DNA from 2 places in the Priestia filamentosa genome. Region 2 is predicted to be linked to the other one. Evidence: riboswitches for the same ligand, from Rfam matches in the RefSeq annotation. Region 2 holds a riboswitch; the other holds the start of a gene.
The links. A riboswitch is a leader RNA that binds a small molecule or an ion and turns the genes downstream of it on or off. The one in region 2 is predicted to bind glycine.

Region 1: another riboswitch for glycine. It lies ahead of B9N79_RS21640 (amino acid permease); the one in region 2 lies ahead of gcvT (glycine cleavage system aminomethyltransferase GcvT).

What each region holds. Positions count from the first base shown of each region.
Region 1 covers NZ_FXAJ01000008.1:41,736-58,164, forward strand. Annotated here, with positions in the region: gene rlmH (23S rRNA (pseudouridine(1915)-N(3))-methyltransferase RlmH) at 1-33, shown strand, start outside; gene B9N79_RS21605 (L-lactate MFS transporter) at 154-1,365, opposite strand; gene B9N79_RS21610 (LytR/AlgR family response regulator transcription factor) at 1,500-2,264, opposite strand; gene B9N79_RS21615 (sensor histidine kinase) at 2,261-3,919, opposite strand; gene B9N79_RS21620 (MFS transporter) at 4,450-5,622, opposite strand; gene yeiL (transcriptional regulator YeiL) at 5,705-6,376, shown strand; gene ahpF (alkyl hydroperoxide reductase subunit F) at 6,972-8,501, opposite strand; gene ahpC (alkyl hydroperoxide reductase subunit C) at 8,517-9,080, opposite strand; glycine riboswitch at 9,585-9,665, shown strand; gene B9N79_RS21640 (amino acid permease) at 9,826-11,181, shown strand; gene B9N79_RS21645 (alpha/beta fold hydrolase) at 11,358-12,200, opposite strand; gene B9N79_RS21650 (3-ketoacyl-ACP reductase) at 12,394-13,113, opposite strand; gene B9N79_RS21655 (CdaR family transcriptional regulator) at 13,320-14,429, shown strand; gene B9N79_RS21660 (GntP family permease) at 14,557-15,825, shown strand; gene B9N79_RS21665 (glycerate kinase) at 15,870-16,429, shown strand, end outside.
Region 2 covers NZ_FXAJ01000001.1:421,234-437,662, reverse strand. Annotated here, with positions in the region: gene B9N79_RS02335 (patatin-like phospholipase family protein) at 1-49, opposite strand, end outside; gene mntR (transcriptional regulator MntR) at 169-588, opposite strand; gene B9N79_RS02325 (vitamin B12-dependent ribonucleotide reductase) at 721-3,252, opposite strand; gene B9N79_RS02320 (lipoate--protein ligase family protein) at 3,446-4,279, opposite strand; gene B9N79_RS02315 (rhodanese-like domain-containing protein) at 4,463-4,849, shown strand; gene gcvPB (aminomethyl-transferring glycine dehydrogenase subunit GcvPB) at 4,904-6,376, opposite strand; gene gcvPA (aminomethyl-transferring glycine dehydrogenase subunit GcvPA) at 6,363-7,715, opposite strand; gene gcvT (glycine cleavage system aminomethyltransferase GcvT) at 7,712-8,818, opposite strand; glycine riboswitch at 9,013-9,102, opposite strand; gene B9N79_RS02295 (DEAD/DEAH box helicase) at 9,278-10,960, shown strand; gene B9N79_RS02290 (YqhG family protein) at 10,947-11,768, shown strand; gene B9N79_RS02285 (DUF3889 domain-containing protein) at 11,789-12,130, shown strand; gene cydC (thiol reductant ABC exporter subunit CydC) at 12,187-13,932, opposite strand; gene cydD (thiol reductant ABC exporter subunit CydD) at 13,926-15,641, opposite strand; gene cydB (cytochrome d ubiquinol oxidase subunit II) at 15,641-16,429, opposite strand, start outside.

The DNA.
Region 1 (16,429 bases), on a different contig from region 2:
CGAATTAATCGAGGAGAACCGTATCATAAGTAACCGCTGATTTTTATGAATAAAAGGTACCTCTAAAATAGAGGTACCTTTTAGCGTATTATTATTCTAATACAGTGACCTATGAAGGCTATTTTGTTGGGATTAACCAATCTTGGTAGCCTTTTATGCGGCGTGAGTTTTTTCTTTTTTCAAAATATCTCTTTGACCAGGTGCCTTGATAAACAGCGCAATGACTACTGAGATTATACTTAACACGGCAATAAACGTGAAAGTAGAAACAAAGCTGCCAAGCGCTGCGGCAATAAATGATCCGGACAATGCACCGATCCCAAACCCTTGATAAATGATCCCATAGTTTTTACTTTGGTTTTTTAAGCCAAAGAAATCAGCAACAATTGCAGGGAAAATGGTTATATTTCCGCCAAAACAGAAAGCAATTCCTGCAACACACACAAAGAACAATCCATAATTTAGTTCTAGAAAACTTAAAGCAGATACAGCTACTGCAGTCACTAACAAAGCGCCTGCTACTACTTTTAAACGGCCAACTTTATCTGATAGCGCTCCAAGGATAATGCGGCCAATTGTATTAAAAATCGCTACCAACGCAACAGCATTGGCTGCTGTTGCCACATCCAAACCAGCTAAACTTACACCGATATCTTTTACAACTCCGATTAGATATAAACCGCTCATACACGCAGTGAAAAACATAATAAACAATAAGTAAGCTTCTTTTGTTTTAAGCATTTCTTTAACTGTGTAGTCTTTAGCTTGTACCCCATTAACAGCCGGGGATTGGCTTGTTACCTGTGCCTCGCGAATTAAGAATGAGCCGCCTATAACCATAATCATCACGATTATGCCCCAGTATAAAAATGTATAAGATACGCCAACGTGTTGAATTAGTGACCCGTTAATATATTTGAACAGCAAACTTCCTGTACCATAAGCACCGACAGAGATTCCAGAAATAAGCCCTTTTCTCTCTGGAAACCACTTAATAAGATTTGACAATGACGTGATATAAGCAGTACCATCGGCAAATCCCACCACAACACCAGCCAAGATATAAAGCATCCATAATGATGAGACTTGTGAGCTAATGATTAAACCTGCGCCCAAGACAATGCCCGCAGTTGCGATTAAGCGGCGAATTCCCCAGCGATCCTGAAGTTTGCCAGCAAACAGTGTGGAAAAAGCTAGAGCAAAGCTTGTAATTGAAAAAGTAATGGCTACCGAGTTCAATTGCCAGCCAAAGTGATCAACCAATGGTTGGTTAAATAAGCTCCATGTATAAATAGTTCCTAAGCCCATTTGAACAATAATGGTTCCTAGAACAATCAGCCAGCGATTACTTGTTTGTGAATTCATGTTGATCTTCCCTTCAACTTACGAAACCAATGCTGGTTTCTTAGTAGAATGCGTTTACAAGAAGATCATACCACTAAAAAAAATCATGAAATCGTATTCAGAACCAAATGCTTAAAGAAGGGAATGAATTGCAGTTAAAATCGCATAATTTGTCGAAACTCTTTTACTTTGCTCCGGCTTACAGGAATCTCAGCATTAAAGTCCTTAAGATGAATCATATAGGTTTGGTTAAACCAAGGGACGATTTCACGAATTTTGGATAAATTTACTGTATAAGAGCGATGACAGCGAAAGAAAAGGTTCTGAGGAAGAGTGGAATGGAACTCTGTTATACTCATTGGCATCGTGTATTCTTCATCAAATGTATAGACCAGTGTTACCTTTTCACTCGCTAACGCATAATAAATATCATTCACGTCTGTGACAATTATTTTATCGTTTTTTCGCAAATTTACTCGAGCATCTGTTCCTAAGATTTTAACTGAATTATTTTTTGGGAAAGATAACTTCTCTTCTTTATCTATTTGATCTAGATCACGCAAAAAAGCAGATTCAAGCTTATGCAACATAGAAGCAATCCGCTTCTCATCATATGGCTTAAGGATATAATCAAAAGCCTCAAGTTCAAATGCCTGGACCGCATGCTCTTTGTATGCTGTTGTAAAAATAATATAGGGCCTTTTTGCAAACTTACTTATATTGCTTGCCAGCAGCATCCCATCGAGAGATGGAATGTTGATATCAAGAAAAATAGCATCTGTGTCATTTTCTTGTAAAAATTTTAGGACATCTAATCCATCTTCAAAGCAATTGGTCACTTGGATGCTGCTATGTGTTTCAATAAGATATTTTAATTCTTCTCTTGCAGGAAATTCGTCCTCAACAATAATCGCTTTCATTTTTTCTCCTTTACAATATCAAAATAAACTTCAGTACCTGGAGATAATCTTTTGATGATTAGTCCTTTGCCATAAATCAATTTAACTCGTTGATGTACATTATATAATCCGATTTTATTTGCAGGGACCTCATCCCGGTACAAATTCTCTATTACCTCATCTGCTATCCCAGCTCCCGTATCCTTTACGCTAATCCGGACTCTATCACCGAGGTCATTCACAGCAATTGTAACAATACCGGGACCATTTTTTAGTATGCCATGAATAATTGCATTTTCGACCAGTGGCTGAATAAGCAGACTTGGAAGTTTTATGTTTACTTCTTCAATATCATATTCCACCTGAAGTTTAGATCCAAAACGAGCCTTTTCAATTTCAACATAATCGCGCACCTGTTTTAGTGCATCATGAATATTGATAAGTTCATCATTTAACTCCAGATTGTATCGCATATAGCTTGATAAAGTAACAATCAATTCACGGGCTTTTTCTGGATTGCGTCGGGTTGTCGACGCAATGGCATTCAGTGCATTGAAGAGAAAGTGTGGATTAATTTTTGTTTGCAGTGCCTTTAGTTCTGCTTTGTTGGCTGCCTCCTTAATCTGCTCGACACGGGATATTTCCATAAGGGTAGAAATAATTTGTGATAAACCAATTGCCATCGTTTGCAAAGGATAGGTCATTTCGGAGGCTTTGCGAGAATAAATTTTGAGAGATCCCGTGACTTCTCCCCGCTCTTCAAATGGCATGATGAGCAGAGACTGAATTTCAGGAGTTTGTTGATCAGCCACATGATTTCTAATCGTGATTTCACCACTACGGATTGCTGATTTCGTTAGATCACTTATGATTTCTTGTCCAATTTTATACCGTTCTTCACCAAAGCCAACATAAGCAAGGACAGTTTCTGTATCGGTTATAGCCACTGCATCGGCATGAATTTGATCTTTAATGATTGTACAAATTTTTGTCAAAGATTCTGTATTGATCGAACGAAAATAAGGTAATGTTTTATTGGCAATATCTAAGGCTAACTTTGCTTGTTTAGCAGCAATCATTTCCTTTTCATCTTCCACACTCATGACCAATAAAACAATCAAGCCGATACTGACTTCACCCGCAATCATAGGAAAGCCAATTTTTGATACAATATCGAGGCCAAGTTTAAAAGGGTCTGACATAGCAAGTATCAATAACATGGTAAGGACTTCGCAGCTCATCCCTGCGATAATCCCATAAATCCAACGCTTTGCTTTTTTTACTTTAAGGTTAATAAAACCGGATGCTATCCCGGCAATAATACTTGTAATTAGACATGGAATGGATGTTACGCCACCAATGTCAATTAAAAAACGATGCACACCTGAAACAATTCCAGTAATGATGCCTACCCATGGACCGAATAATATGCCCCCAGACATGATAGCGATAATTCTTACATTGACTAAAGACCCTTCCACTTTAATTCCGGAATAGGTCCCAAAAATAGCAAATAAACAAAAGATAAGAGTGATGACAATTTTCTCCGAAAGTGAATGCTGTTCTTTATGGAGAGATTCTTTAAATCTGGGGACTCTTGTTAAAAAAAATAAGCAAATTAACAAGAGTGCCGCCCGTTCAAAAACTTGGATTAGCATTTCTAATGATGAATTCATCTTAAGTTCCTTTCCAGAGGATTATATATTGCATAGTTTTAGTATAGTACTATACTAAGTAAGAAAGCAGATGTTTTTGTTTGAAAATAAAGTAGTAGGGGATATTACCGAAACAAAAAATATATGGATTTAGATTTATTTTCTAATAAAGTAATTTAATTGATAATTATATTAGGTATATCAATGCTTTAATTTGATTTTCTAAAGGGAGAAATACTATGAACTTAATTCCCTATTCATTGTTATACCAAATAAAGAATTGAATTAAAACCTCACTAAGATGCGTTACAGTGAGCCTTATCATAAGTAAATAAAGTTTCTCCTTATATCTTGTAAACATGCATAAAACAGGCGGCTTATCCAAAATGGATAAGCCGCCTGTTTTATAATAATTAGTATTATCTTATGTCTATGTAGGCTTGGCACGGATTTCAGACATTAGATAAAATGAAAATATACTTTGCCATAGCATTTGAAGTTTATACAGCGGATAAGGTTGACTCAGCTTTGTAAGATTTTAAGTAAAAGAACTAAATAGAAATTAAAACATTTTTTCTAAGCTCCAACTTTTGATATACAAGTGCAAGCAGCATTGAGGGAATGGTACAAATAATCATTCCGATAAAGGCATATCGTGGCTCAATTTCGTATAAAAAGCCACCAAAAAGCGTGAACACTGCAGTGCTCCAGCTAAGTGCTAGCGCTGAATACATACCTTGTGCTTTCGTAATCTGCTCATGTGGAATGTTTTTAATTAAGTATTTCATAAATGCATAATGCCCCATAGCAAATGAGCACGCATGTAATGTTTGTGCAATACAGAAAACAATTACACTTGGAAAGGAAAACACTAATATCCAACGTATAGAAGAACCAAGTGCTGCTAGTGCGAGCAAGGATCCTACTGAAAATTTATAAAATCTCCGATCTGCGATTGCGAAAAAAACAATTTCTGCAATCACGGCAATGTTAATAATCACACCAATTAAATATTTGGGTGCATGGATTTCTTGTAAAAAAAGATAACCATAATTGTAATAAGAAGCATGTGCTGCCTGCAGTAAGATTACAATGATGAGTACCAAACTAAAGTGTTTAATACGAAATAATTGTAACATACTCCTTTTTTGTGTTTGGTCCACCTGTGGCTTTTTGGATAAAATAACAGGTGCGCGCATAAAACCAAGACACACAAATATTAAGGTGCCAAGTAAAAGTGCCCCTAAAATTACCTCATCTCCAAGTCTCCCTGTAAAGAAGGTTAAAATTATGCCAGCTGCAACAAACCCAATGGATCCCCACTTGCGGCTTTTCCCATAATGTCTTAACTGTTTACCTTGTACTAAGATGCCAGCAGCACTATCTAAAGCAGGCATTAAAGGCGGGTAAAAAAAGTGCAGTACAAGGGTGACCATAAGTAAGCTCACAAAGGAATTTGCTGGAATATAACATAGAATGGCAACCAGAGTTCCTGCTCCAGCTCCATTTAATAATGTTTTACTACTGAATTTTCCTGATAAATAAGGAAAGGCAAATAGTGTGGAAAGTCCTCTTGCAACCAAACCTAAGCTCATAATCAAACTAGCTTGAGCAACGGTTATTCCTTTTGTATGAATCATCCATCCAGTCCAATAGGGAAGAAAAATTCCCCATGTCATATAAAAACTAAAAAACTGTGTACTCATCCAATGATGTGTTTTCATTCTGTATCCCTCCCCAATATTTGCATGATATCATGGAGATACATACGAATAATATGAGATATCTCATATTTTGAGGTGGATTATGGAAATCTATAAGGGTGAGAAAAAGCAACTATATTTAAAGAAGAACTATATTGCAGATTTATTTTCTTTTCCAGTTGAAGAATTTATAGAAATACAAGAATATCAACGAGATGAATGGATTATTAAAGAAGGCATGAGACCAGACTTTTTATTTTATGTTATTGAAGGAAAAGCAAAAATATATGTAACACATCAAAATGGAAAAGTTTCGTTAATCAATTTTATTAACACAAACGATTACATTGGAGAAATGGAATTATTACATGAAGTTTACTATACAAAAGGAATTCAAGCTTCTACGAAGACTGTTTGTTTTGCTCTGCCTATTCAGCGCTATCGCACATGTTTGTTGGAAAATACGAAATTTCTATGTGAATTAGCCAAATTTTTAAGTGTAAAGGCAACCCATATGGCTGCAAAGTATTCCCAAAGCCTCGCTTTTCCTCTCGAAAACCGGCTTGCAGATTTTATTTTACAAACTGCTGATGAAGGAGTTTATAAGGAGAAACACGTAACAATTTGCGATTATTTAGGTGTATCATATCGGCACTTACTGCATGTGCTTACACAATTTTGCGATAAGGGATATTTACAAAAAGAAGGACGGTATTATCAAATTAAACAGTACCATTCCCTATATGAACTTGCTGAGAGGTTGAAGAATAAGTAAAAAGAAGTGAAGAGAAAAGTCCTTTTTATTCTAAAACTAGGAGATATTTCTGGTTGAATATATTTGTATAAAGAGAGAAAGGGAGGGAATTGAACGAGAAGGATGTCTTGTATTAATTAAGATATAGGTGCTCCTTGATACAATGCTAATATTATTAACTATTAGTAGTTGTGGAAGCGACAAGAATGAATCAGTCTATAAGGATAAGGTTACAAGCGGTAACATAGTGAAAAGAAATTGCTAAAGGAAATAGAGATGTTTTGAGCTTTAATATTTTAAATTCCCAAATACTGTGGAATCTTAAAAATATTGTGGGTTGTAAAATAATAGAGGGCTGTGAAACTATGTCTTTTGTATTGGATTTTTCTATCATAAGCTATTTTTGATATAAAAAATAAAGAATAATAAAAAAAGAAAATCACTATTCTATCTAACTAGACAGGATAGTGATTTTCTAAAAAAAATGTTAAAATTGTTTATGGTAAGGTGATCTATCTCAGTCTAACAGGTTTTTTAATGGCATTTATAAATGTTCGAGGAATTTATAAATATCAAAAGAACCGTTAGACTAGGATTTCACTAGTTAAGTTCTAAATTAATTTCGAATGAGATAATCAAATGCACCCAAGGCTGCCGTCGAACCTGATCCCATGGAAATAATAATTTGGTTATAGGCGCTATCTGTACAATCTCCTGCTGCAAACACTCCAGGCATTGTAGTAGCTCCACGCTTATCAACAACGATTTCACCGATGCGATTACGCTCAATTGTCCCCTCTAACCATTCAGTATTTGGCACAAGTCCGATTTGAACAAACACACCTTGTAATTCAACATGATGTTCTTCATTTGTCTCACGATCAGTGTACGTAATACCAGTTACATTGTCAGTACCCGTAATTTCTTGAGTAGCAGCGTTCGTTACAACTGTTACATTTGGCAGGCTGTTAAGACGCTCTTGAAGCACTTGGTCTGCTTTTAACTCTGATGCAAATTCAAGAACTGTAACATGTTTCACAATTCCTGCAAGATCAATTGCCGCTTCAATACCAGAGTTACCGCCACCGATAACCGCTACGTCTTTTCCTGCAAACAATGGACCATCACAATGAGGGCAGTACGCAACTCCTTTGTTTTTAAGTTCTTGTTCGCCAGGAACGTTAACATTTCGCCAACGAGCACCTGTTGAAATAATGACAGATTTACTCTTAAGAATAGCACCGTTTTCAAGTTCAATTTCAAAAAGATCTTTCTTTTCTAAACGTTTAGCACGCTGTAGGTCTATTACGTCAATATTATATTCTTTTACATGTTCTTCAAGAGCCTGTGCAAGCTTAGGTCCTTCAGTAGCTTTTACACTAATAAAGTTCTCGATACTTAGTGTGTCAAGAATCTGTCCACCAAAGCGTTCAGCAACGATTCCTGTACGGATACCTTTACGTGCTGCATAGATGGCTGCACTTGCTCCAGCTGGTCCGCCACCAACAACGAGGACATCGTATGGATCTTTGTCTGCCAAATCCTCTGCACTTAAGCCCTCACCTAATTTAGCAATAATTTCTTGAAGTGAAATACGGCCTCCATTCCAGAATTCTCCATTAAGGAAGACAGCTGGTACAGCCATAACATTTTTACTTTCGACTTCTTCTTTAAATGCAGCTCCATCAATCATTGTGTGCGTAATGTTAGGGTTAAGCACACTCATAATGTTTAGTGCTTGCACAACGTCAGGGCAGTTGTGGCAAGTTAGGCTAACATAAGATTCAAAGTGATATTCACCATCAATCTTTTTAATTTGATCAATTACACTTTGATCAATTTTTGGAGCTCGTCCACTAACTTGTAATAGAGCCAATACTAAAGAAGTGAATTCGTGTCCTAAAGGTACACCAGCAAAAGTGATGCCAGTCTCTTCGCCAACACGGTTGATACTAAAGCTTGGTGTTCTATTTAATTCTACTTTTTCGACAGTGATTTTAGATGACATGGAAGCTAGCTCATCAACAAGAGCTAGCATTTCCTTTGATACGTCATCTGAACCTACACTGACCTTAAGCAGAATATTCTCTTCTAATAGTTGAAGATACTGATTTAATTGTGATTTAATTTCTGCATCAAGTGCCATTTATAATCGCTCTCCTTAAATTTTACCTACAAGGTCAAGGCTTGGCTTAAGTGTTTCTCCGCCTTCTTGCCATTTAGCAGGACAAACTTCACCTGGGTTGTTGCGAACATATTGTGCAGCTTTAATTTTATTGATAAGCGTGCTTGCATCACGACCAATGCCATCTGCATTGATTTCAACAGCTTGGATAACACCATCAGGATCAAGAATGAAAGTACCACGGTCAGCTTGACCTAGCTCTTCGATAAATACATCAAATTGGCGAGAAAGGATATGTGCAGGATCACCAATCATAGTGTAAGTAATTTTGCCAATTGCTTCTGATGAATCGTGCCATGCTTTATGTGTAAAATGAGAATCTCTTGAAACAGAGAATACTTCAACTCCTAATTCTTGAAGTGCAGGATATTGTTCTTGAAGGTCTTCAAGCTCAGTTGGGCAAACGAAAGTGAAATCTGCTGGGTAAAAACAAACAACACTCCACTGACCTTTTAGATTTTCTTCTGTAACTTCGATAAACTCACCGTTTTTATAAGCTTGTGCTGTAAATGGTTGTACTTCTTTTCCAATTAGAGACATAATTAAAATTCCTCCTAGATTTACTATTTAATTATTATAGAGAGTTTGTTCAGTGACTTTGTAAACCTCATATAATAATTATTAATTTATACTAATTATTATATAGAATTGAATACTATTGTCAATTAAAATGCATTTATTATTTTAAATAAATATTTTATAGGGTTTAGAAATTTATATATTCTTATTTTACTAATCATTTTTTATAACGTAAAATAAATAGAGAAGATATAGGGGAAAACTGGAGTTATATGCTTTATAAACGTAGGAATTTATAAAGCAATGATTAAATATGTATGGTGAGAGTCATATCATAAGTAACATTGGTTTTAATTGAATGATTTCTATCTCCTTATTTCAGGGAGATTAAATAAATGAGAATTATCTTTGTTATTGACAAAACATTTAACTAACATTAGAATAAAAAACTATTCGACAGTAATGATACCTATCCAAAAATTTAATAAATAGAAAGCTATGATTGTTATGGGTCACACTATAGCAGGAGCAGCTTCTGGAGAGACTGCAGAAAGTTTGCGGCGCCGAAGGGTTCACAATCTCAGGCAAAAGGACAGAAGAGTACCGGATATTTATTTGTTATGCTGATAGTAATCAGCTTAACGAATATTATTTGTTATTCTTATGATCAAGAGATTGGAGGACATCCAATCTCTTTTTTTATTGGGTTAATTTATTGTTCACAATTTCACATGGTAATTCTATTCATTTTAAGGAGGAGTTAAGTTTGGCACAGCAAGGCTTGAAGAGAGATTTATCAAATCGTCATGTTCAACTTATCGCAATTGGAGGCACTATTGGTACTGGGCTATTTTTAGGATCTGGTAAAGCCATACAATTGGCAGGACCCTCTATTATCTTTGCCTATTTAATCGTAGGTATGGCCCTCTTTTTTGTTATGAGGGCGCTAGGGGAACTGTTGTTATCTAAAGCAGGTTATCAATCTTTAACAGATATTGCGGAAGAATATCTTGGACCTGCGGCATCGTTTGTGACCGGATGGACATATTGGTTTTGTTGGATTATGACAGCAATGGCTGATGTTATTGCTGTTGGTGTATATGTGCAATATTGGTTTGATATCCCGCAATGGATACCTGCACTCATCTGCGTAATCATTTTGTTAGGACTCAATCTATTAACTGTGAAACTTTTTGGAGAATTGGAGTTTTGGTTTGCTTTAATCAAAGTAATTACTATTCTTGTATTAATTAGCGTTGGGATTATTTTGCTAGTGATGGGATTCAAGACAGATACAGGACCAGTTACGATTAAAAATCTTTGGGAACATGGAGGAGTTTTTCCGAATGGAATTTCAGGTTTCCTACTTTCATTTCAAATGGTTATATTCGCATATGTTGGTGTGGAATTAGTAGGTGTATCGGCAGCAGAAACATCTAATCCACAGAAAAATATCCCATCAGCAATTAATAAAATTCCTCTAAGAATTTTATTCTTCTATGTTGGTGCACTTATTGTCTTATTATGTATTAATCCATGGATGGAACTAAATGCAGCAGAAAGTCCTTTTGTTAAGACGTTTAGTTTGATTGGTATTCCGATTGCCGCAGGAATCATTAATTTTGTTGTATTAACTTCAGCCGCTTCGGCTTGTAATAGTGGAATGTTTTCAACGAGCCGGACGTTATATAGTTTAAGTACTAAGGGCCAAGGTCCATCGAATCTTACAAAATTGAATAAAAACCATGTACCAGGTAACGCGTTATTAATATCTACGCTTGTCATCTCGGTGGGAGCTCTTTTAAGCAAACTTATACCGGAACAAGCTTTTGGAATTGTGACAACCATTAGTGCCATTTGTTTTATTTGGGTTTGGAGTGTTATTCTTATTTGTCATTTAAGATATAAGAAAACACGTCCACAATTACATTCAAAGTCAACATTCAAAGCGCCATTAACCCCATTTATAAATTATGTTGTCCTAACGTTGTTTGCTATAATTCTTATTATTATGCTGTTCTCTAAAGAAACACGTCCAGCCTTATTGTTGACACCGGTATGGTTTATTCTATTATTTATTTTATATGGGACTAGAGGGAAAAAGAAAACAAATGGACAGTAACATAAAACGTAGGTGAAATGATTTTTTTAGATGAGAATTTAGGTTGTTTTAGTTTAATATCTAAATCTTTTACACCTTTAAACGAAAAAGAAGATTAAAACATTTGAGTATAGAAATTGAAACAAAAGTGAGAAGACCATAAATTATGGCCTTCTCGCTTCTGTTTTTCATATACCTTAGTTTTCTTTATTTAAAAAGTTTACAAGCGCCTTATTAAACTCCTCGGCATGTGTTGCATTCAACCCATGTGGTCCACCTTTAATAAGAGCTAGTTCACTGTTTTCAATTGATTCATGAGAAAGTTTTCCGCTTACTTCAAATGGAACGATGGAATCTGCGTCACCGTGAATAATCAACGTTGGAATGTTCATTTTCTTTAAATCATTTCGGAAGTCTGTTTTTCCAAAAGCGGAGATGCAATCTAATGTGCCTTTTGGTGAAGCAAAGGCGGCAATATCTTTGTTGTATAGACGGAATGATTCACTTACAAGGTCTTTTTGATCTTCTGTAGAGAAGAAATTCTTTGTAAAGTCTTCAAGGAATGCAAGGCGATCTTGTTTCACTCCATTTTCAAATTCCTTAATCGTGGCATCATCAAGCCCACCTTCAGGATGCTCATCAGTTTTATAAAGGTAAGGAGGAACAGCTCCTGCTAAAACAGCCTTTTCAATTCTCTCTGTTCCGTATATTCCAATATAGCGAGCTACTTCACCACCACCCATTGAGAATCCAACAAGCGTAACATCATGAAGATCAAGGTGCTCAAGAAGTTTATTAAGATCAGAGGCTAGCGTATCATATTCATATCCTTTATATGGTTGAGAGGACTTTCCGAAACCTCTACGGTCATATGTAATAACACGATAACCAGCTTCAGTTAAAGCAGGAACTTGAAATTCCCACGAACGTCCACTTAAAGGCCAACCGTGAATAAGAACTACAGGTTTTCCACTCCCATAATCTTCATAATACAGTTCAATTGGACTTCCATTCTCTTCTCCTACCGTAACTTTTGCCATTTTCAATTCCTCCTCGTAAATATATGAGATTTATGGTTTTGTACATGAACTATAGTTGATAAAATGAGCTTTCTTCTTTATATACTTCTCGCTCGCGGAAAATTTTAAACGTTGTTAGATTCTTGAAAAATCTATTCCATAATAAAAAAGGCAGCAGGAACATGATGTTCCTGCTGCTTTTTTGTTTCACATATTAAGATGGATTTGTAGACCATAAACCAGCTGTTTTCATAACAACTCTTGGATGAAGTTTCAATCCTGCAACTAGAATATCAGCTAAATCTTCTGGCTTGATCATTGTCTCAGGGTCATTATTAATAAGACCAATCTCCTTCGCCATATCTGTTGCCACAGTACTTGGTGTAAGAGCTGTAACACGAATATTATGCTTTCTTACCTCAAGCATAAGAGATTCTGTTAAACCTAGAACTCCAAATTTAGAAGCACTATAAGCACTTGTAGCAGGTGCACCTTTTTGACCAGCTGTTGAAGCAATATTTACAATGTCTCCTGATTTTCGTTCGATCATTTCAGGGAGCACTGCGCGCGTTACATTGTAAACACCCATTAAATTGACGCGAATAATGTTTTCCCATTCTTGTGGGTCAAGGTCAAGGAATCCACCGAATTTTGAGATTCCTGCGTTGTTTACAAGGATATCAATTGTGCCTAGGTCTGATTTAATGTGCTCAACGGCATGTTCTACAGCTTCAAGCTCAACAACGTCTGCTGTTGCTGCTGAAACTTTAATATCATACTCTGCAAGTTCAGCACTCACTTTTTCAAGATTTTCAATTGAGCGTCCGATTAAACCTATGTTTACGCCTTCTTTAGCTAAAGCAATAGCAGTAGAGCGTCCAATGCCTCTACCTCCGCCTGTGATAATGGCTGTTTTTCCTTTTAATGAAATCATGGTATCATTCCTTCTTATTCATTTGAGACATCGATTATAAAAGACTGGTGTGCTTTTTACAACTTTTGCGCCTTGCTCCTGTGCCGTTTTATAGGATGTGCTAAAGAAATAGGGATTAAACATCTCTCTAAACTTGTATGTTCTTTTTATTTATTGTTTCTCCTCTATATGGTAGATTGAAGAAAAAAATAAAGGGAGGGAAATTGATGCTGTTTCTAACCCATGAATTAGCACAAGAGATTGTAGAGAGAACAATGAAAATTTTAAATCGAAATATTAATGTGATGAACAGTGAGGGAATTATTATTGGTTCTGGTGATCAAACTCGGATTAATCAGCTTCATGCTGGAGCTTTACTTGTTCTAAAGAATGAAGAAAGCATTGAGTTAGATCAAGTGAAAGCATCAGAAATGAAAGGATCAAGACCAGGCATTAACCTCCCAATCTATTTTAATAATCAGCCTGTTGGAGTGATTGGAATTACAGGGGAACCCCATGAAATTCAAAACTATGCCCAACTGGTTAAAATGGCAGCTGAACTTGTATTGGAGCAGTCTGTTTTATTAGACCGAGTGCAGTGGAAGGAAAGGTTGCAAAGTGAAATTGTGAACCAACTTATTTCAGGAATACAAATGAATGAAAACGGGATAAGAGAGCGATTAGAATTTCTCGGTGTAAACCTTAGTAAATCAAGAGTAGCAGTGGTGCTTAAACAATCAACTAGAATAGACTTTTCTAATCATAAAATCATTCGTGCACTTCGCTATGAATTATCTCAAGAAGACCTAATTGGAGTTACGATTAATGATGGCATTATTATACTGAAGAATGTCATCAACGAGATAGATTTTAGGAGCTGGCTCTCTCTATTTAAGAAGTGGATCAATAAATACGACAACACGCTTGTAATAGGGATAGGATTTGTTGTGGATGATTTGTTGAATGTGAAATCTTCATTTCAGTATGCAAAAAGGGCAATTGAAATTGGTCAAAAGCTTCAGCCGGAAAAGTGCTTTTATCACTATGAAGAGTACCAGCTTGAAATTTCATTGTCACAGCTTACAAGTAGTAAGGAGATGTTCTATTTTTATCATAGACTGATTGAACATGATAAAAATGGAGAGCTGATTAAAACACTAGAGATATACATAGAAGAGAGTGGGGAATTAAACAAGGTGGCTGAGCGCCTATTTATTCACCGCAATACATTAAGATACCGCCTTGAGCGGATTTTAACCATAACAGGAAAAGATCCAAAAAACATGAAAGATGTTATGGAACTGTATATAGCAAAACTTTTAAATGATCTTACATAACTGTGCAAACGCACAATAATAAAGACGATATTTTGTTCATATTTCATCACTCTTCACAATGATACTCATTAAGTAAACGCTTACAATATAAGTAACATCCGTGAGAAAGAAGGGGAAGGGAGCTTTAATGGATATGACAGTAAGCGTATGGGGAGCGATTAGTGCCTTAATTATTGCGATTGTTTTAATCTTAAGGAGGGTACCTCCAGCATATGGGATGGTAGCTGGTGCATTAATCGGTGGACTAATTGGTGGAGTAGATATTACAGATACAGTTACATTGATGATGGAAGGAGCACAAGATATTATCTCAGCAGTGCTGAGGATTATGGCAGCAGGGGTTTTAGCAGGAGTATTAATTGAATCAGGTGCCGCATCTTCGATTGCTGAAACTATTGTTAAAAGGCTAGGTGAAAAACGGGCACTGCTTGCTTTAGCATTAGCAACAACCATTTTGACAACTGTTGGGGTTTTTGTTGATGTAGCAGTTATTACTGTTTCTCCTATTGCTCTAGCTATTGCAAAAAGAGCGAATTTATCGAAAACGGCAATCTTACTCGCAATGATTGGAGGGGGGAAGGCAGGAAACATTATGTCACCAAACCCAAATGCGATTGCAGCTGCAGATGCCTTCAAGGTGCCTCTTACATCTGTTATGGTAGCAGGCGTTATTCCAGCTGTTTTTGGCCTATTTATAACTTATATTTTAGCTAAAAAGTTGGCAAATAAAGGATCGTTTGTTGAAAGTAAAGAAATTGAAATGAAGGACAATGCAAAAGCTCCGGTATTTATCACAGCTTTAGTTGCTCCAATTGTTACGATTATTTTGTTAGCACTTCGCCCGCTTTTCGGGGTTAATATTGATCCAATGGTTGCTTTACCAATTGGGGGGATTGTGGGCGCAATTGCGATGAGAAAATCTAAACATATTAATGCATATGCTATCTCTGGCTTAAATAAAATGTCAGGCGTGGCTATCATGCTATTAGGAACAGGAACATTAGCAGGTATTATTGCAAATTCAGAGTTGAAAGATGTTGTAACACAAGCTTTAAGTGCTTCTGGACTGCCTCCTTATCTACTAGCACCAGCCTCTGGGATTTTCATGTCGGCAGCAACTGCTTCTACAACAGCAGGAACAGCTGTCGCAAGTACTGTTTTTAGTAGCACAATCATTGGATTAGGTGTATCGGCACTAGCAGGAGCAGCTATGGTGCACGCAGGAGCAACTGTTCTTGATCACTTGCCACATGGGAGTTTCTTTCACTCTACAGCGGGAAGTGTCAATATGAATATGAAAGAAAGGCTAAAGCTAATGCCTTACGAATCTCTAATTGGTCTCACGCTTGCCATTGTTTCTACACTTATCTTTGGTGTATTTAAATTATTTGGATAGTTAGGGACTATAAAAAAATAGATGTGAAAAGGGAGATGAATAAAATGAAAATTATCATTGCTCCTGACTCTTTTAAAGAAAGCCTATCTGCATTAGAGGCTGCTGATGCAATCGAAAAAGGGTTTAAGGAAATATTTCCACAAGCTTCTTATGTAAAGCTTCCGATGGCCGACGGTGGGGAAGGAACGGTAAGATCGTTAGTTGATGCAACAGGGGGAACAATTGAGAAAAGAACAGTGACAGGTCCCTTAGGAGAGGAAGTTGAGGCTTTCTTTGGTTTAACAGGAGATCGAGAAACGGCCATTATTGAAATGGCGGCTGCATCTGGTCTACATCTTGTTCCACATGAGAGACGAAATCCACTTATTACTTCAACAAGAGGAACAGGAGAATTAATAGAAGCTGCCCTTAATTTGGGTGTCAGCCACATTATTATTGGCATTGGCGGAAGTGCAACAAATGATGGGGGAGCAGGTATGCTACAAGCTTTAGGTGTTAAGCTATTAGATCAAGAAGGAAAAGAAATTGGCCCTGGCGGTGGGGCACTTGCAAAGCTTTCAACAATAGATTTACAACACTTTGATGTACGAATTAAAGATGTTCA
Region 2 (16,429 bases):
GTGCAAACCCTTTAATACCGCCTCCTGCAAAAACGCCGTCTATGTACAAGGTTTCACCCCTTCAAAATCCGCCTTTTTACATTTTTAATCGCACCTTTCTTTCTTTATGCACGTCTTTATAAAAACAACAAAAAAACGTTAAGCACTCAGTGCTTAACGTTTCTATATTTATTGTTCACTTTTACGCTGTGTTGCACGAAGAGCTTCAACACGCGCTTCATTTTCTTCAAAATATTGAACGAGATCACCAATACGATCAATTGAATTCCAGCTTAAATGATGCTCAATTCCTTCAACATCCTCATAAATATTCTCTTCATCAACACCAATGATTCGAAGTAATTGCTCAAGCAATTCATGGCGATATACGAGACGCTTCCCAATTTTTTGGCCTTTTGCTGTTAAAATTAAGCCGCGATATTTCTCATAAATTAAATATTCGTCTTTATCAAGCTTTTGAACCATTTTTGTTACTGAGGAGGGATGAACAGCCAAGGCTTCTGCAATATCCGATACTCGGGCATACCCTTTGTCTTCAATTAGCATATAAATTTGTTCAATATAATCTTCCATACTTGGCGTTGGCATAACTTCTCCTCCATTATTTCCATTTGTTTTATGTAAAACTGCATTTAAATTTTACTATACAATAACCTTAAAAACAAGCAACGACAATAGCAAATCAACCGAGGGAGCCCCGGTTGATTTACGTTGTTTTCTTTATAGACCACATTTTAACTGAGCGTTACAATTTGTGCATGTATTACAACCGCCAAGTTCCTCAACGATTCCCTCACGACAAACTGGGCACGTATCCCCAACTTCAGAGCCATACGTTACTTCCTCAGCTTCCTTGGTTTTTTGTACAGAAACTTTTGTCTCAGTTTCTTCTTCAAACGAGTTATCTTCTGCTTTTAAAGAAAGAACTTGAGCGTCGCGACTTCCGTCTACATATACTGTACCGCCCTTTGCTCCACCTTTATATAAACGTTCGTATACTTTTTGGACTTGTTCAACTGTATAACCGCGTGGTGCATTAACCGTTTTACTAATTGAACTGTCAACCCAACGCTGAATGACACACTGTACGTCAGCATGTGCTTCAGGTGAAAGACTCATTGCAGATACAAACCAGTGTGGCAATTTATTTTCGTCAGCTTCAGGATGTGCATCAAGATACTCCTGAACGATATCTGCTTTTACTTCAATAAACTTACCAAGACGTCCACTTCTAAAGTAAGAGAAAGAGAAATATGGCTCAAGACCTGTTGATACACCGACCATTGTTCCTGTGCTTCCTGTTGGAGCAACAGTTAGAAGATGCGAGTTGCGGATTCCATGCTCTTTTACGCTATCTAAAATATCAGCAGGCATCTTGCTCATATAACCTGTTCTTGTAAAGTTTTCTCTGAGCTCTTGCGTTTCTTCCTCATTTTCCCCCACAAGGAATGGAAAGCTTCCTTTTTCTTTGGCAAGCTCTACAGAAGCACGGTAAGCTGTTGTTGCAATTGTTTCAAAAACACGGTCAACAAGCTCATTTCCTTCTTTTGAACCGTACTCTGTTTCACAATAAATAAGTAAATCATGAAGTCCCATTACGCCAAGACCAACACGTCGTTCCCCAAGAGCTTGCTTACGATTTGGCTCTAGGAAGTAAGGAGTAGCGTCGATTACATTATCTTGCATGCGCACGCCTACTTCTACAGTTCTTTTTAACTTCTCAAAATCTACTGTTTTATTCTTTTTATCTGCCATTTGCGCTAAGTTCACAGCAGCTAAGTTACAAACACTATATGGTGCAAGAGGCTGCTCACCGCAAGGGTTTGTAGCTACAACTTGTTGACCATATGCACTTGCATTTGTCATATCATTAGCATTATCAATGAAGAAAACACCAGGTTCTGCTGAATATGTTGCACAAATGTTAATCAAATTCCAAAGCTCTTTTGCTTTGATTTTACGATATGTGCGCACACTGTATCCTTGTTCTTTCCATTTACGTACATCCCCAACTTCATGCCAGTTTTCATTGTAGGCATTCATCTCTTCTTCTGAATAAGCCTCAACATCTGGGAAGCGAAGTTCATACTCTGTATCGTTTTCAACAGCTTCCATGAATTCTTTTGTTAAACAAACAGAAATGTTCGCTCCTGTTAGAAACTCAGCATTATGAACGCTGTATGTTCCACCTGCAGCTAACTTCTCTTTTGCATCTTCAATCACTTTTGCAGGAAATCCACCTTGTCCAGGAATGTTTTCATAATTTAAGATGCCTTGATACATGTCACGCTCATTCGCTGTAAATGGTGTAAACTTCAGCTTGTCCTCCGCCGCTTTCCTAATTCCTTCATCTTTTGTTGTTTGAATTAAGAAGCGTAAAATACGTGGATTTTGCATTTTAGAAATAATGAATTCCACAATATCTGGGTGCCAATCAGCAAGCATAATCATTTGCGCTCCACGACGAGATCCACCTTGTTCAACAAGATGTGTTAGCTTTGCAATATCATCTAACCATGATACAGATCCGCTTGATTTTCCGTTGACGCCTCTAGCAAGTGTGTTGCGTGGACGAAGAGTAGAACCATTTGTTCCAACTCCTCCACCTCTGCTCATAATTTCCATCACTTGCTTACGATGTTCTGAAATTCCTTCACGTGAATCTTTTACATATGGCATAACATAGCAATTGAAGTATGTAACATCTGTGTTAGCCCCTGCTCCATACAATACGCGTCCTGCCGGTACAAAATTTGTGCTTTTCAACTCTTCATAAAAAGCTTGAAACCATTTTTGGCGCTTCTCTTCTGTTTTCTCTGATGAAGAAAGACCAACTGCATTTCGTTTAGCGATTTGCTCGTAAAAAATTTCAAGCGGCTTTTCCATTACGTCTAGTGAACGTTCAACAATTCCAGTTTGAACTTCAAGCTCGTCCGTTAAAGAACCGCGAAATTCTTCTTCAATCCATACTTTTGCTGTTTTTTTCTCCCAGTTAATAGAACGAATAAATCCTAGACCGCGCGCAGGGAATTTAGGATCGTCTTTGACTGTTAATACAACGAAGTCTCCCTCTGTTAACGTCACCTTTTTCGTATCTTTGAACGAATATCTGTCAAGCATTACAAGTCTTGACACGCCTTTATGAGTCATATTCATATCTGCTGTAATTTCATGAACTTGAGGAAATAAACCAATATCCTTATTTAATTTCTCAATGTTCACTTTTGGTTCCTCGTTTAGAACAACAGTCATACACACATCTCCCTCTTACTTGTACTATATTATTAAAGCTAACATAAAAGGACCGACTAATCAATATATAGTATTCATCAATAAACGACATACTATATATTGATTTTTTGTCAAGTCCTTTTCGGAATTTGCTTATTTTTTTAAAACACAACTTTTTTATTGTACACTTTTTTGAAGCAAAATGGGAGAGAGATTATCTACGGTAATTCCATTCATCTTTAGCATATTTATCCAAAGCTAATTTTTTAACGTAGGCTTCTTCTTCTTCTGAAAGGATGTATTCTTCTAATTTAATGTTCAATCCTTTTTCAAAACCTCTTTTAAAAGCCTCATTTGCCTCCTCAATTGAAACAATCCGTCCAGCTACATCATTTACTGCAACTGCTTTATTACGAAAAGATTTTCTCATTCTCTCTTTCACACGTTCACTTGGATAATGGAACATGCTAAAAAGCGCTTCCTCATCAATTGAAAGCAAGATAGAACCATGTTGAAGAATGACCCCTTTTTGACGAGTTTGCGCACTTCCAGCTACTTTACGTCCTTCCACAACAAGTTCGTACCATGAAGGAGCATCAAAACAAACTGAAGATCTTGGATTTTTTAATCCTTCTTTTTCTTCTTCTGTTCGTGGAATTGCAAAGTAAGCGTCTAAACCAAGCGCGCGAAATCCTTCTAAGAGACCTTCTGAAATTACTCTGTATGCTTCTGTAACCGTATGTGGCATGCTTTTGTGTTGCTCAGATACAATAACGCTATACGTGAGCTCATCATCGTGTAGAACGCCTCTACCACCTGTTGGCCGTCTTACAAATCCAAGTCCGCGTTTTCTTACTTCTTCAAAATTCACTTCTTTTTCTGCTTTTTGAAAATAACCGATTGATAAAGTTGCTGGGTCCCATCCATAAAAACGAATAGTTGGTGGAATTTTGCCTTCACTATGCCAATCAAGTAAAGCTTCATCAAGAGCCATATTATAATACGGTGAATGTTTACTCCAATTAATAAAACGCCAAACTTCTGTCATCTTTCTCATCCCTAACTTTTTTTCTTTTTTCGACACTTATTTTTTGAACATTCTTATACAGTTTATCAAAACCAATTTGTCGTGCAAAGAATTTAGGTGGTTGCTTTACTTCTTTTAAAGAGAACTTATATAATAGAGATATCTCGTATTTTAGTAGTCACATGAAAGAGAGGATTATGTTTGATGGAAGGCATTTACGTCATTTTAATTTTATTAGGAGCTTTTATCGTATACTCGATCATTATGCTCCTCATGCAACGCCGCATTATGAAATCGCTAACGGAAGCAGAATTTCGCGCTGGGTACCGTAAAGCACAGCTTATTGATATTCGCGAACAAAAAGACTTTGAAGGTGGGCACATTCTAGGAGCTCGTAATATCCCGCTTTCACAGCTAAAAATGCGTATTAAAGAGCTTCGTCCAGATCAGCCTGTCTATCTTTACGATCAAGCTGGCATTCGTACAGGAAAAGCAGCACAAATGATTCGTCGTCATCGTGGAATTAAAGACATCTATCAGTTAAAAGGCGGCTTTAAACTTTGGACAGGCAAAGTAAAAACAAAGAAATGATAATGGTTTACACATAAGAAAAGGATGGAGAATACTCTCCATCCTTTTTGATTATTAAATTTTCACTTCTTCTTTTTTATAACATAAAACAGGCTTACGAGCTGCAAGTGTTTCATCAAGACGTCCAATAACCGTTGTGTGCGGGGCTTCTTGCACAATTTCAGGATTATCTTCTACTTCTTTTGCAATCGTAATCATTGCTTCAATGAAATTATCCAATGTTTCTTTTGATTCTGTTTCCGTTGGCTCAATCATCATACCTTCTTCTACATTTAACGGGAAATAAATTGTCGGAGGATGATAACCGAAATCAAGAAGTCGTTTCGCCATATCAAGCGTTCTTACTCCTAAATGCTTCTGTCGCTTTCCAGATAGTACAAATTCATGCTTGCAATGTCGATTAAATGGTAAATCAAAATAAGGAGCAAGCTTGCGCATCAAGTAATTTGCGTTGAGAACTGCATACTCTGATACAGCCTTGAGTCCGTCTCCACCCATTGTGCGAATATATGTATAAGCTCGCACATTGATCGAGAAATTCCCATAATACGGCTTAACACGACCAATAGACTTTGGAATGTTATAGTCAAACGTATAACCATTTTCTTTTTTGATTAACACTGGCTTTGGTAAGAAAGGAATAAGCTCTTTTTTCACTCCAACAGGACCAGAACCAGGACCACCTCCACCATGAGGACCTGTAAATGTTTTATGCAGATTCAAATGAACAACATCAAATCCCATATCCCCTGGACGTGCTTTACTTAATACAGCATTCAAATTTGCTCCATCATAATAAAGTTTCCCGCCTGCATCGTGAACAATTTGAGCCATTTCAATAATATTTTCTTCAAATAAGCCAAGCGTGTTCGGGTTTGTAAGCATAAGAGCTGCTGTATCCTCTCCAACAACCTGCTGGAGATGATTTAAATCCACAAGCCCGTTTTCATCTGATTTCACAGTAACGGTTTCAAAACCAGCTACAGTAGCTGAAGCAGGATTTGTTCCATGTGCAGAGTCTGGAACAATCACTTTTGTTCGGTTAAAGTCTCCTTTTTCTTCATGGAAGGCACGAATAAGCATAAGTCCCGTCCATTCTCCGTGAGCTCCTGCGGCAGGCTGCAACGTGACCTCATCCATTCCGGTAATTTCCTTCAAACTCTCCTGAAGGTCAAATAAAAGAGCGAGAGCTCCTTGAACACTTCCTTCGTCTTGCAATGGATGAATATGTGAAAATCCTGGATAACGTGCTACATCCTCATTTACTTTTGGATTGTATTTCATTGTACAAGAACCAAGTGGATAAAAACCTGAGTCCACTCCGTGGTTTCTTTTTGAAAGAGCTGTATAATGTCTTACAATGTCTAGTTCTGATACTTCTGGTAATAATGGTTCTTCCTTTCTTTTATAGTCTCCTCCTAAAATAGAAGAAACGTCTACTTCTTCTACATCAAGTTCTGGCAACGAATAACCTTTTCTGCCGTGCTTACTCAACTCAAAGATTAGCGGCTGATCAGTTTTCATGATGAAATTCCCTCACTTCTTCTACAAATTTATCAATCTCGTCTTTTGAACGAATTTCCGTTACAGCAATAAGCATACACCCTTGTAAGCTAATATCATCGCGTCCTAAATCATAACCACCAATAATTCCTTTTTTCAAAAGTGAAGCGTTTAGTTTCTGAATACTACAGTTGAAAGAAACAACAAATTCATTGAAAAAAGCGTTAGAAAACCAAACATCAAACCCTGCTTCTTCAAAAGCTTTTTTCGCATAGTGCGCTTTGCTCATATTCTGCTTTGCCATCTCTTTCACACCACTTTTGCCGAGTGATGTCATAGCTACTGAAGCTGCTAGAGCGTTTAATGCTTGATTCGAACAAATATTTGACGTTGCCTTGTCACGACGTATATGCTGTTCTCTTGCCTGAAGTGTCAGCACAAATCCTCGCTTTCCATCATTGTCTTTTGTTTGACCAACAAGTCTTCCAGGAATTTTACGCATTAATTTTTTAGATGTCGCAAAATAACCGCAGTGAGGCCCTCCAAATTGCATTGGAATTCCAAAAGGTTGAGCGTCTCCTACAACAATATCTGCTCCAAATTCTCCCGGAGGAGCAAGTACGCCAAGTGAGAGTGGATTGCTCGACACAACAAAAAGAGCATTTTGCTTATGAGCAATTTTTTCAATTTCTTTTAAAGGTTCAACTTGACCGAAAAAGTTTGGATATTGAAGAATAACGCTTCCCACATCTTCATCCATCTCTTCTTCTAACACTCGTAAATTTGTTAATCCATCCTTATGAGGAATTTCCACAACAGCAAGGTTTTGGCCTTTTGCATATGTTTTTAACACCTCTCTTGATTCTGGATGAACAGCTGACGAAACAAGTATTTTTCGTTTTTTAGTATGACCAGCACTTACCATCGCTGCTTCCGCAAGCGCTGTACCTCCGTCATACATCGAAGAGTTGGCAACATCCATCCCTGTTAATTCACAAATCATCGTTTGAAATTCAAAAATAGCTTGAAGTTCTCCTTGTGAAATCTCAGGCTGATATGGCGTATATGCAGTATAAAACTCCGAGCGTGAAATAATATGGTCTACAACAGAGGGAATGTAGTGATCATAAACACCTGCGCCTAAAAAAGACGCATATTGCTTTGTTGAAGCATTTTGCGCTGATAAAGCATAAAGCTCTCGTGTTAAGCATGCTTCAGATGCTCTCTTTTTTAATTTGTATTCTCTTTTAAAACGAACGCTTTCTGGAATATCTTCAAAAAGCTCATCAACAGTAGAAACACCAATTGCGGCTAACATTTCTCTACGATCTTCTTCTGTCATTGGCAAGTAATGATGGGTCATAGCGTTTTTACTCCTTTTTTCCGCTTATAAAACGGTGTTTTAATAATGGATGCTTTCACAAACTTATTACGAATCTCAACAAACACTTCACTTGCAAGAGAGGTATATTCTTCATTGATAAGAGCCAGCCCAATATTTTTTTTAAGAGTTGGAGATTGCGTTCCTGTTGTTACCTTTCCAACTTCTTTTCCATCTACAAAAACCCGGTAGCCATGACGAGGGATGCCGCGTTCAATCATTTCGAGACCAACAAGTTTTCGCTTTACGCCTGTTTCTTTTTGTTTTACTAGGGCTTCTTTTCCGATAAATGAAGATTTATTTAACTTAACGGCAAAACCAATTCCTGCTTCATATGGGGTGATGTCGTGTGAAAGCTCTTGCCCATAAAGGGGAAGGGCTGCTTCAAAGCGAAGGGTATCCCTTGCTCCTAATCCGCATGGTAATAATCCCTCATCTCTTCCTGCTCTTAGAATGGTTTCCCATAAGAAAGACGCCTGTTTCTTTTGACAATAAATTTCAAATCCATCTTCTCCTGTATAACCAGTCCTTGAAATCAGCACTTCAACCCCATTTACCGAGACACTATTTCGAAAATTAAAAAAACTTATTTCAGAAAGATCAAGAGAAGTTAGTTTACTTAATACCTCTTCTGATGAAGGACCTTGTAGAGCGATAAGAGCTATTTCTTCTGATACATTTGTTAACGTAACATCAGGGGTAAGATGGGCTTTCATCCAGTCAAAATCCTTCTCAATATTTGAAGCATTCACAACAACAAAATAAGAGTTAAGAGAAAGCTGATAAACAAGCAAATCATCAACAGTTCCTCCATCTTCATAGCACATTGCCGTATACTGAGCTTTTCCTGGAGAAAGAGCAGAAACATCGTTTGTCATTAACTTTTGTAGATAATCAAGGCTTCCCTTTCCTTCTACTTTAAACTCTCCCATATGTGAAACATCAAAAAGCCCACATTTAGTACGAACAGCTATATGCTCTTCTTTTATGGATGAAAATTGAACAGGCATACTCCATCCGCCAAAATCAATCATTTTAGCACCAAGCTTACTGTGTATATCATAAAGCGGCGTTTTCTTCATCATTCTCATCTCCTATAAAATTGACATCTCTATTTTCAATAGAATTCTGTCTTCTATGTTAATAGAAAACGGTATTAAAAAAAGGACAGAGTACTCCCTTTTAAGAAGTACTCTGTCCTTTGACCTGAAAGTTTCCCTTTCCTCATACGAAAAGGTTGCCTCGTTGGTGGCTTGGTTTTAAGCTCTCTCCAGAGTTGCGTCAAACAAAGGTCTTTTTGCCTGAGAGATTCGCTCATTCGCTTGCTCCTTCGGCGCTACAACATAATAGTCTCTCCCTTTGTTTTCATTCGCATCTATATTTTGTTACAGTTTCGGACATACTACATAAAAAAAGCAAAATGAACTCGTTGCAAAATGTTCATGCACTGAAAAATACTTATTAAACAATTCTTGAATACAAATTTATCCTACCATTAAACTTTATGAAAATTCAATAAAAATTTGCAGAAGAGGTGCAAAAATATGAATGTTCCGATTTCATTTGATCACGAATGGCAAGATTCGTTTTTAAAATCATTCGAAGAAGACGGCCCTTGGGCAAATTACGATATTTATCAGCTTGCCTATAAAGTTGCCCAAAGAACAGCGGTTCCTTCTTTTCACGATCTTCAAGCTCCGAGCTATTTGGCCGACTTAACTCCTCTCCCACATCAACTGGAAGTTGCTAAAAAAGTAGTAACAGAGATGAACGGAAAAGCTATATTAGCTGATGAAGTGGGACTTGGTAAGACAATTGAAGCAGGTCTTATTTTAAAAGAATATATGATTCGAGGTCTTGTAAAAAAAGTACTGATTCTCGTCCCTGCTTCCCTTGTGTCTCAGTGGACGATAGAACTTAATCAAAAGTTCCATATTCCAGCAGTTGCACAACGCAAGTCTTATGTGTGGGAACAGTGTGATGTTGTTGTTTCCTCTATCGATACAGCAAAACGCATGCCGCACAGAGACATTATTTTAGAACAAAATTATGACTTTATTATTATTGATGAAGCTCACAAATTAAAAAATCATAAAACTAAAAACTATCAATTTGTACAAGAGCTAAAAAAGAAGTTTTGTCTTCTTTTAACAGCTACACCTGTGCAGAATAAAATTGAAGAAATCTTTAATCTTGTTTCTCTTTTAAAGCCTGGTCACCTCGGAAATCAAGCATATTTTGAAGAGTTGTTTTCAGCGAAAAACCGCAAGCTAGAAAATGATGAACATTTGCGCGAACTTATTAATAAAGTCATGATTCGCAACAGAAGACAAGATACTGGAATCGAATGGACAAGTCGGAAAGTCGAAACCATTCCGATTCAGTTTTCTGAGGAGGAACGTGCGCTATATGACGCTATTGGGTCGTTTAAAGAACACGATAGCCCATCAAGTGCTTTTGCTCTTTTAACACTGCAACGTGAAGCATGCAGCAGCAAAGAAGCTGTATATATGACGCTAAAAGGTATGCTTGATAAAGAAAGTGAAGAGTATACCCCTCCATACACTTTAATTGAGACGCTTATGGATAGGATTGGAAACATCGGAAAAACTGGGCGAAATTCAAAAGCAGAAAAAATGGTGGAACTCATTAAGAAAATTGATGACAAAGTTATTGTTTTTACTGAATACAGAGCAACACAAATGTATTTGCAGTGGCTCTTGCAGCAGCATGGCATTTCTTCTGTTCCGTTCCGTGGAGGCTTTAAACGCGGAAAAAAAGATTGGATGAAACAGCTTTTCCAAAACAATGTTCAAGTTCTTATTGCTACAGAAGCAGGTGGAGAAGGAATCAACTTGCAATTCTGTCATCATATTATTAACTATGATCTTCCGTGGAATCCAATGCGCCTTGAACAGCGAATTGGAAGGATTCACCGCCTTGGGCAGGAAAAAGATGTCCATATTTATAATTTTGCAACGTCTGGAACAATTGAAGAGCATATCCTAAAACTTTTATATGAAAAAATCCGCTTATTTGAACGTGTAATTGGCAATTTAGACGATATTCTTACACAGCTTGAAATGAAAGACTTTGAAGAATATGTGAACGATGTTTTCCTTCATTCTCGTTCTGAGGGAGAAATGAAGCTTAAAATGGAACATTTGTCTTCTATTATTGATGATATGAACGATGGAGAGGAGAATGCAGCAAATGCAGCAACATGATATCCACCAGTTCTTGAAAGGATATTTTCAATCAACAGAGTGCTCGATTCTTGAAGAAGGAACCGGTTATCTAACCGTTCAACTTACAATTGATCAAGACAAAGAGCTTATGAATCGCCCTTTTTACTGGCACTATTTAGAAAAAGTTGGCGGGGAACCAAATCCCGCCTCTTTAACATTTATTACAAATGAACAGCATGCACCCCAAGATATTAAAGGAGAGAAAGTTCATTTCGGTTCTCCCCGCCTTCATCAAATTTTCCAAGCAACAAGAAGGTTTGGCTCAGCAATCAGACTTTATGAAGCTAATGTAGCACGTTCAACTCATAATACTGCTTTGCATCCTTGGCTTAATATGAACGTTATGGTGTCGTATCAGTGTGATCATAAAAGAGATTATCTTTTATCTCTTGGAATCCACTTAATTACAGGAAATATTATTGAAGATTTTCACGAACTTTTAAAAGGGCAAGCACTAACGCCTAAAATTCCAGACTTTACGTTTACCCTTTCTCCTATTATTAAACCAAAAAGCGGATTCAATCGTCTTCATCAATATATTGAAAAACATATATATGAGGATGATCACAGCTGGGCGGAAGAAGCAAAAGAAAGGTGGAAACAGGATCTTGATCTTCTTAATCATTTCTACGAAGACATTGAGGAAAAGCCATCAACGTATGATATTGAAAAGAAGGCGCTTCAAGACCAATATGAACCAAGAATCTCCGTCAACGTCGTTAACGGAGGAATCTTTTATTTACAGGAAGGAACAGTTCGTACCCTTCTACAACGAAAAATGGCTTGAAAACAATAAGGAGGATTTTGATGAAACTTTTTATTAAAACAATTGTTGCATTTTTTTCACTAAGTCTTATTACCGTGCCGTTTTTACACGGTCATGCCGAAACATCTGCATATATAACTCAATCAGCTGATCATGCGAAATGGGGCCGCCTCGCTGTTAAACAGACACAAATGAGGTATCCTGTTGCTCAAATTAAAGATTATGCATATCTTGGTAAAGGAAAGGAAAAAAACCTTGAAACACAGCGCTTTAAACTTTGGCTTCAGCAAGGAGAGAAAAAGTTTACTGTGTTCATTACAATCAAAGTCGATCCGAAAAACAACACAATGAAAAAAATTCAGTTTGTAGAAAGTTTAAATTAAAAAAGAGGAGCGAATTTGCTCCTCTTTTTAATTAGCCAATGAGAAAAGAATCGGCTTTAGACAAACTGTATTGGTTTATCCAATTCATATAGCTTCTGATAGTAAGCAGATGTTTTTAGTAATTCATCATGCGTACCTCTCATTTTCACACGTCCATCTTCTAAAAAGATAATTTCGTCCATCTTCTCAATTCCTGTGAGATGATGTGTTACCCATAAAAGCGTTTTGCCTTCTAACGTTTCAAAGATGGTATCTAACAACGCTCTTTCTGTAATAGGGTCAAGACCAACTGTTGGTTCATCAAGCATGACAATAGGCGTTTTTTGAAGAAGAACCCGAGCAAGAGCAATTCGCTGACGTTCACCACCTGAAAAGCGCTGTCCTGTCTCTTCCATTGAGGTTTGATATCCGTCCTGAAGAGAGGAAACAAGATTTTCTAATCTAACTTTTTTCACTACTTCTTTAACTTCTTCTTCTGTTGCGCTCTCGTTTGCAAGTAGCAAATTATTTGCTACGTTTGTGTTAAACAAATATGGATTTTGATTTAAAACTGAAATAAGAGAAGATGTTCCGTCTTTAATAGACGAAGCATTGTATTCATTTAACGTAACAGATCCCCCTGTTGGAACAAGCAGCCCTTGAATTGCTTGTAAAAGCGTAGATTTACCCGCTCCACTTCTTCCGATAATGGCAATTTTCTTCCCTTGAGGAATGTGCAAATTAAGATCTTTTAGCACAGCTCCTTCTTGTTCTTCATATTGAAATGATAGATTTTTCAAGTCAATTGTAATATTCTCTTTTGAACGGTTATACACAACTTGTTCTAAGCTATTTTCCTTTGAAGACTCTAGCTTATTTTCCAAGTTTGTAATACGTGTTAGCGATTCTTCATAGCGTGGGTATTTCTCAACTGCATTTGAAACAGGAATAATAGCTTCTGATAACGGAATAACAACAAGCACAAAAGCAGCAATATAGACGTTTGCAAGTTCACCATGCGAAAACAAGTTTGATGAGAATATCATCATTGTTACAATCATAGCTGCTACAACAACTTGAGCGATAAACTCCCGGTAGTATTGCCACCTTTTTGTTTTTCGGTCAGCCTCATCCACTTTACGACCAATGCGTAGGACTCGCTCTAAAAAAGTGCCTTTCTGACCGCTCATAAGCCAGTCACTAATACCAAGCAAACCGTCTGTTGTATATTGATACATACGATCTTTTTCGTGCTTATATGTTCTATTTACCGCTCTCATATGCACAAGAGAGAAAATAGGCATCACGATAATAAGCATAAAAAAATACAAAGCCATTAAAAGAGCAAAAGGAAGACTAAAATAGCCGAGAGCAATAATGCTAATAATATATAGTAAGAGCGCTGAAGCTGTAGGCAAGACTGTCCGTAAATAAAGATCTTGAAGCCCCTCAATATCTTCAGCAAGCACGCCTAATATTTCTCCTGTTTTTAGCTGTTTGTTTCCTGCAATACGTGGCTCAACAAGATGATAGAGACGCGTTCTCATCTTAGCAAGTACACGTAAAATAAAATCATGACTTACTAGACGCTCCGAATAGCGAAAAACGGCGCGCCCCAACCCAAACGTACGAACAAGTACAATCGGTACATAAACAAGCAAAATGTTTTCAGGACGAAGTGAGGATTTACTGATTAAAAATCCAGATGTGAACATAAGCGCTGCTGCTGATCCAATTGACAGCATGCTAAGCAGCATAATCGCAATCATTCGGTATTTATATTTTTGAACATATGGCATAATCCAGCTGCTCTTCTTCACGATGCATCCCCCATTTGTGCCTTTAGTAATCGTTTGTACGCTCCGTTTTTTTCTATAAGCTCTTTGTGTGTACCAACTTCAACAATTTGGCCGTCTTCCATCACTAAAATAACATCCATTTCTTTCATCCAATGTAAGCGATGTGAAGCAAAGAACATGAGCTTATCTTGTGAAAGGTGTAGTAATACTTCTTTTAAATCATACTCAGTCTCCACATCAAGCTGTGCTGTTGGTTCATCAAATAATAGGATAGAATGCTCACTCAAGAAAGCCCTTGCTAACGCAATCCGCTGTGCTTGACCACCGCTTAGCGTGCGCCCTCCCTCTCCGATAATTTCATTTTCACGATGTGGCAGACGAGCTACCATACTTCCTAATCCAGCTTGACGGATGGCTAATCTTACTCCTTCATCACTCGCATCAGGCTGATAAAACCGAATGTTTTCTTTAATAGAACCTGTAAAAATAAACGGGTGCTGAGGAATATAAACAGTTTGTTCTTGCCATGCTCCTGAAGTAAGCTGAACGTCTTCTCCATCAATGCGAACAGCTCCTTCATTAATAGACAGAAAACCGCTTAACGCGTCAATTAGTGTAGACTTTCCAGCTCCGCTCATTCCCATAATTCCTACTTTTTGATTTCCCTTTATTTGAAAAGAAAGGTTATGCAGCGTATTTTCTTCTTTTCCTTCATGATGAATATCGACATTTTGAAAAGTAATTGTGCTTTCCTTTGTAAAATGAGGTGCTGTTCCTGAAATGGTTACTTCCTCGCCTTTTTTGATTACGGCTAGTATTTCTTCTCCCGCTTCTTTTCCATCTAACGTTGCATGATAGTCATTCCCAACTTCTCGAATAGGAAGAAAGTATTCTGGTGAGAGTAGCAGCACAAGAAGAGCTGGCTCTAATGTAAGCGTACCGTCGATAAGACGTAAACCTAACATAACTGCTACAATAGCAATGGATAGCTGTGTAAATAAATCAAGAGCAAACGTTGATAAAAAGGCAATACGAAGCGTACCCATTGTTGACTTTCGATACTGACCACTAACTTTTTCAATTGTTTCACCATGCTCTTTACTTCTCCCTAAAAACTTTAAGGTGCGAAGACCGCGCAACGAATCAACAAAATGATTTGAAAGTAAACGATATGATGCCCACTGTGCGTCAATTTTCTTCTGTGCGGCAAGTCCAAGTAAAATCATAAAGACAATTAAAATGGGCATTGTAATCAATAAAATCAGAGCAGAAAGATGGTCGTAAAACCAAATATAAATAAGCACAAGCCATGGTGTAATCCCGATAGCAACAAGTTTCGGAATAAAAAGTTCAAGATAATCACGTAATTTTCCTAATCCTTCAATTAAAAATGTTACAAGATGTCCCGTACCTTCCCTTTTTGTATAGCGTGGTCCAAGCTTAAAAATACTTTGAAGGAGCGCTGACCGTAATTCAGTAACAGTCGTTTCTCCAAACTTATAAAGTATTTTTTTTATTAACAATGAACATAGATGTCTAGCAAGAAAGGCTACTATAAAGTAGCCTATTGTTTCTATTTGTGATGTTAAGCTTTTTCCGTTAAAAAGTGAGGTAATGGCTTCTGCTAGCCATTTTGCTTGAAAAATAATGGCTATAGTTTGAAGAAGCACCCCGAGAGATACGAGCGCTAATACTCTTTTGATGCCTTTATAGGCCATTAAGTTTCTTCCCATTAGTATTCCATATGCTCCTTATGGTTAATACGTTTACGAAAAACGTAGTAACTCCAAATTTGATATCCTAAAACGAACGGTAGCAATGTGAGTCCAAGATATGTGATTACTTTTAATGAATAAGCTCCAGATGCTGCATTGTGAATGGTTAAATTGTTAGCTTCATTAATTGAACTAATCATTACCCGTGGAAATAATCCAATAAACAGTGATCCTGTTACTAACATGATGACAAGACCTGACGAAAAGAACGCCCAGCCGTCTCGTCCTCTTGTTAGAAAGTAGCCAAGAAATAAGTAAACAACGATTCCTGCCAAAAATAAGTACTCCAATAAGTTTCCATGCACTGTAAACAAATCTGTTTTAAAGAAAGTAGCCACTCCAACTGCAACTAACAAAACAGCATTAATGGGCAGTAGCTTCTTAGCAACTTGGCGACAGCGATCTCTTAAATCATACATAAGACGGATTGTTCCAAATGTAAGGCCGTGCATAAAACAAAGCATTGTTAATGTTATCCCACCAAGTAGCGTATACCAGTTTACAATATCTGAGAAAGATGCTCTCATTTGCATATCCCCGTCAATTGGTACTCCCTGAATAACAGCTGTGAACATTGTGCCAAAAGCAAGTGGAGGAATAATGCTTCCAAAAAGAATTACCCAGTCCCACGTTGTTCTCCAAACAGGACTTTCTGCTTTTCCTCTAAATTCAAATGCAACGCCCCGACCAATTAAAGCAAGTAAGATAATCACGAAAACAAGGTAAAAACCGCTTAACATTGAAGC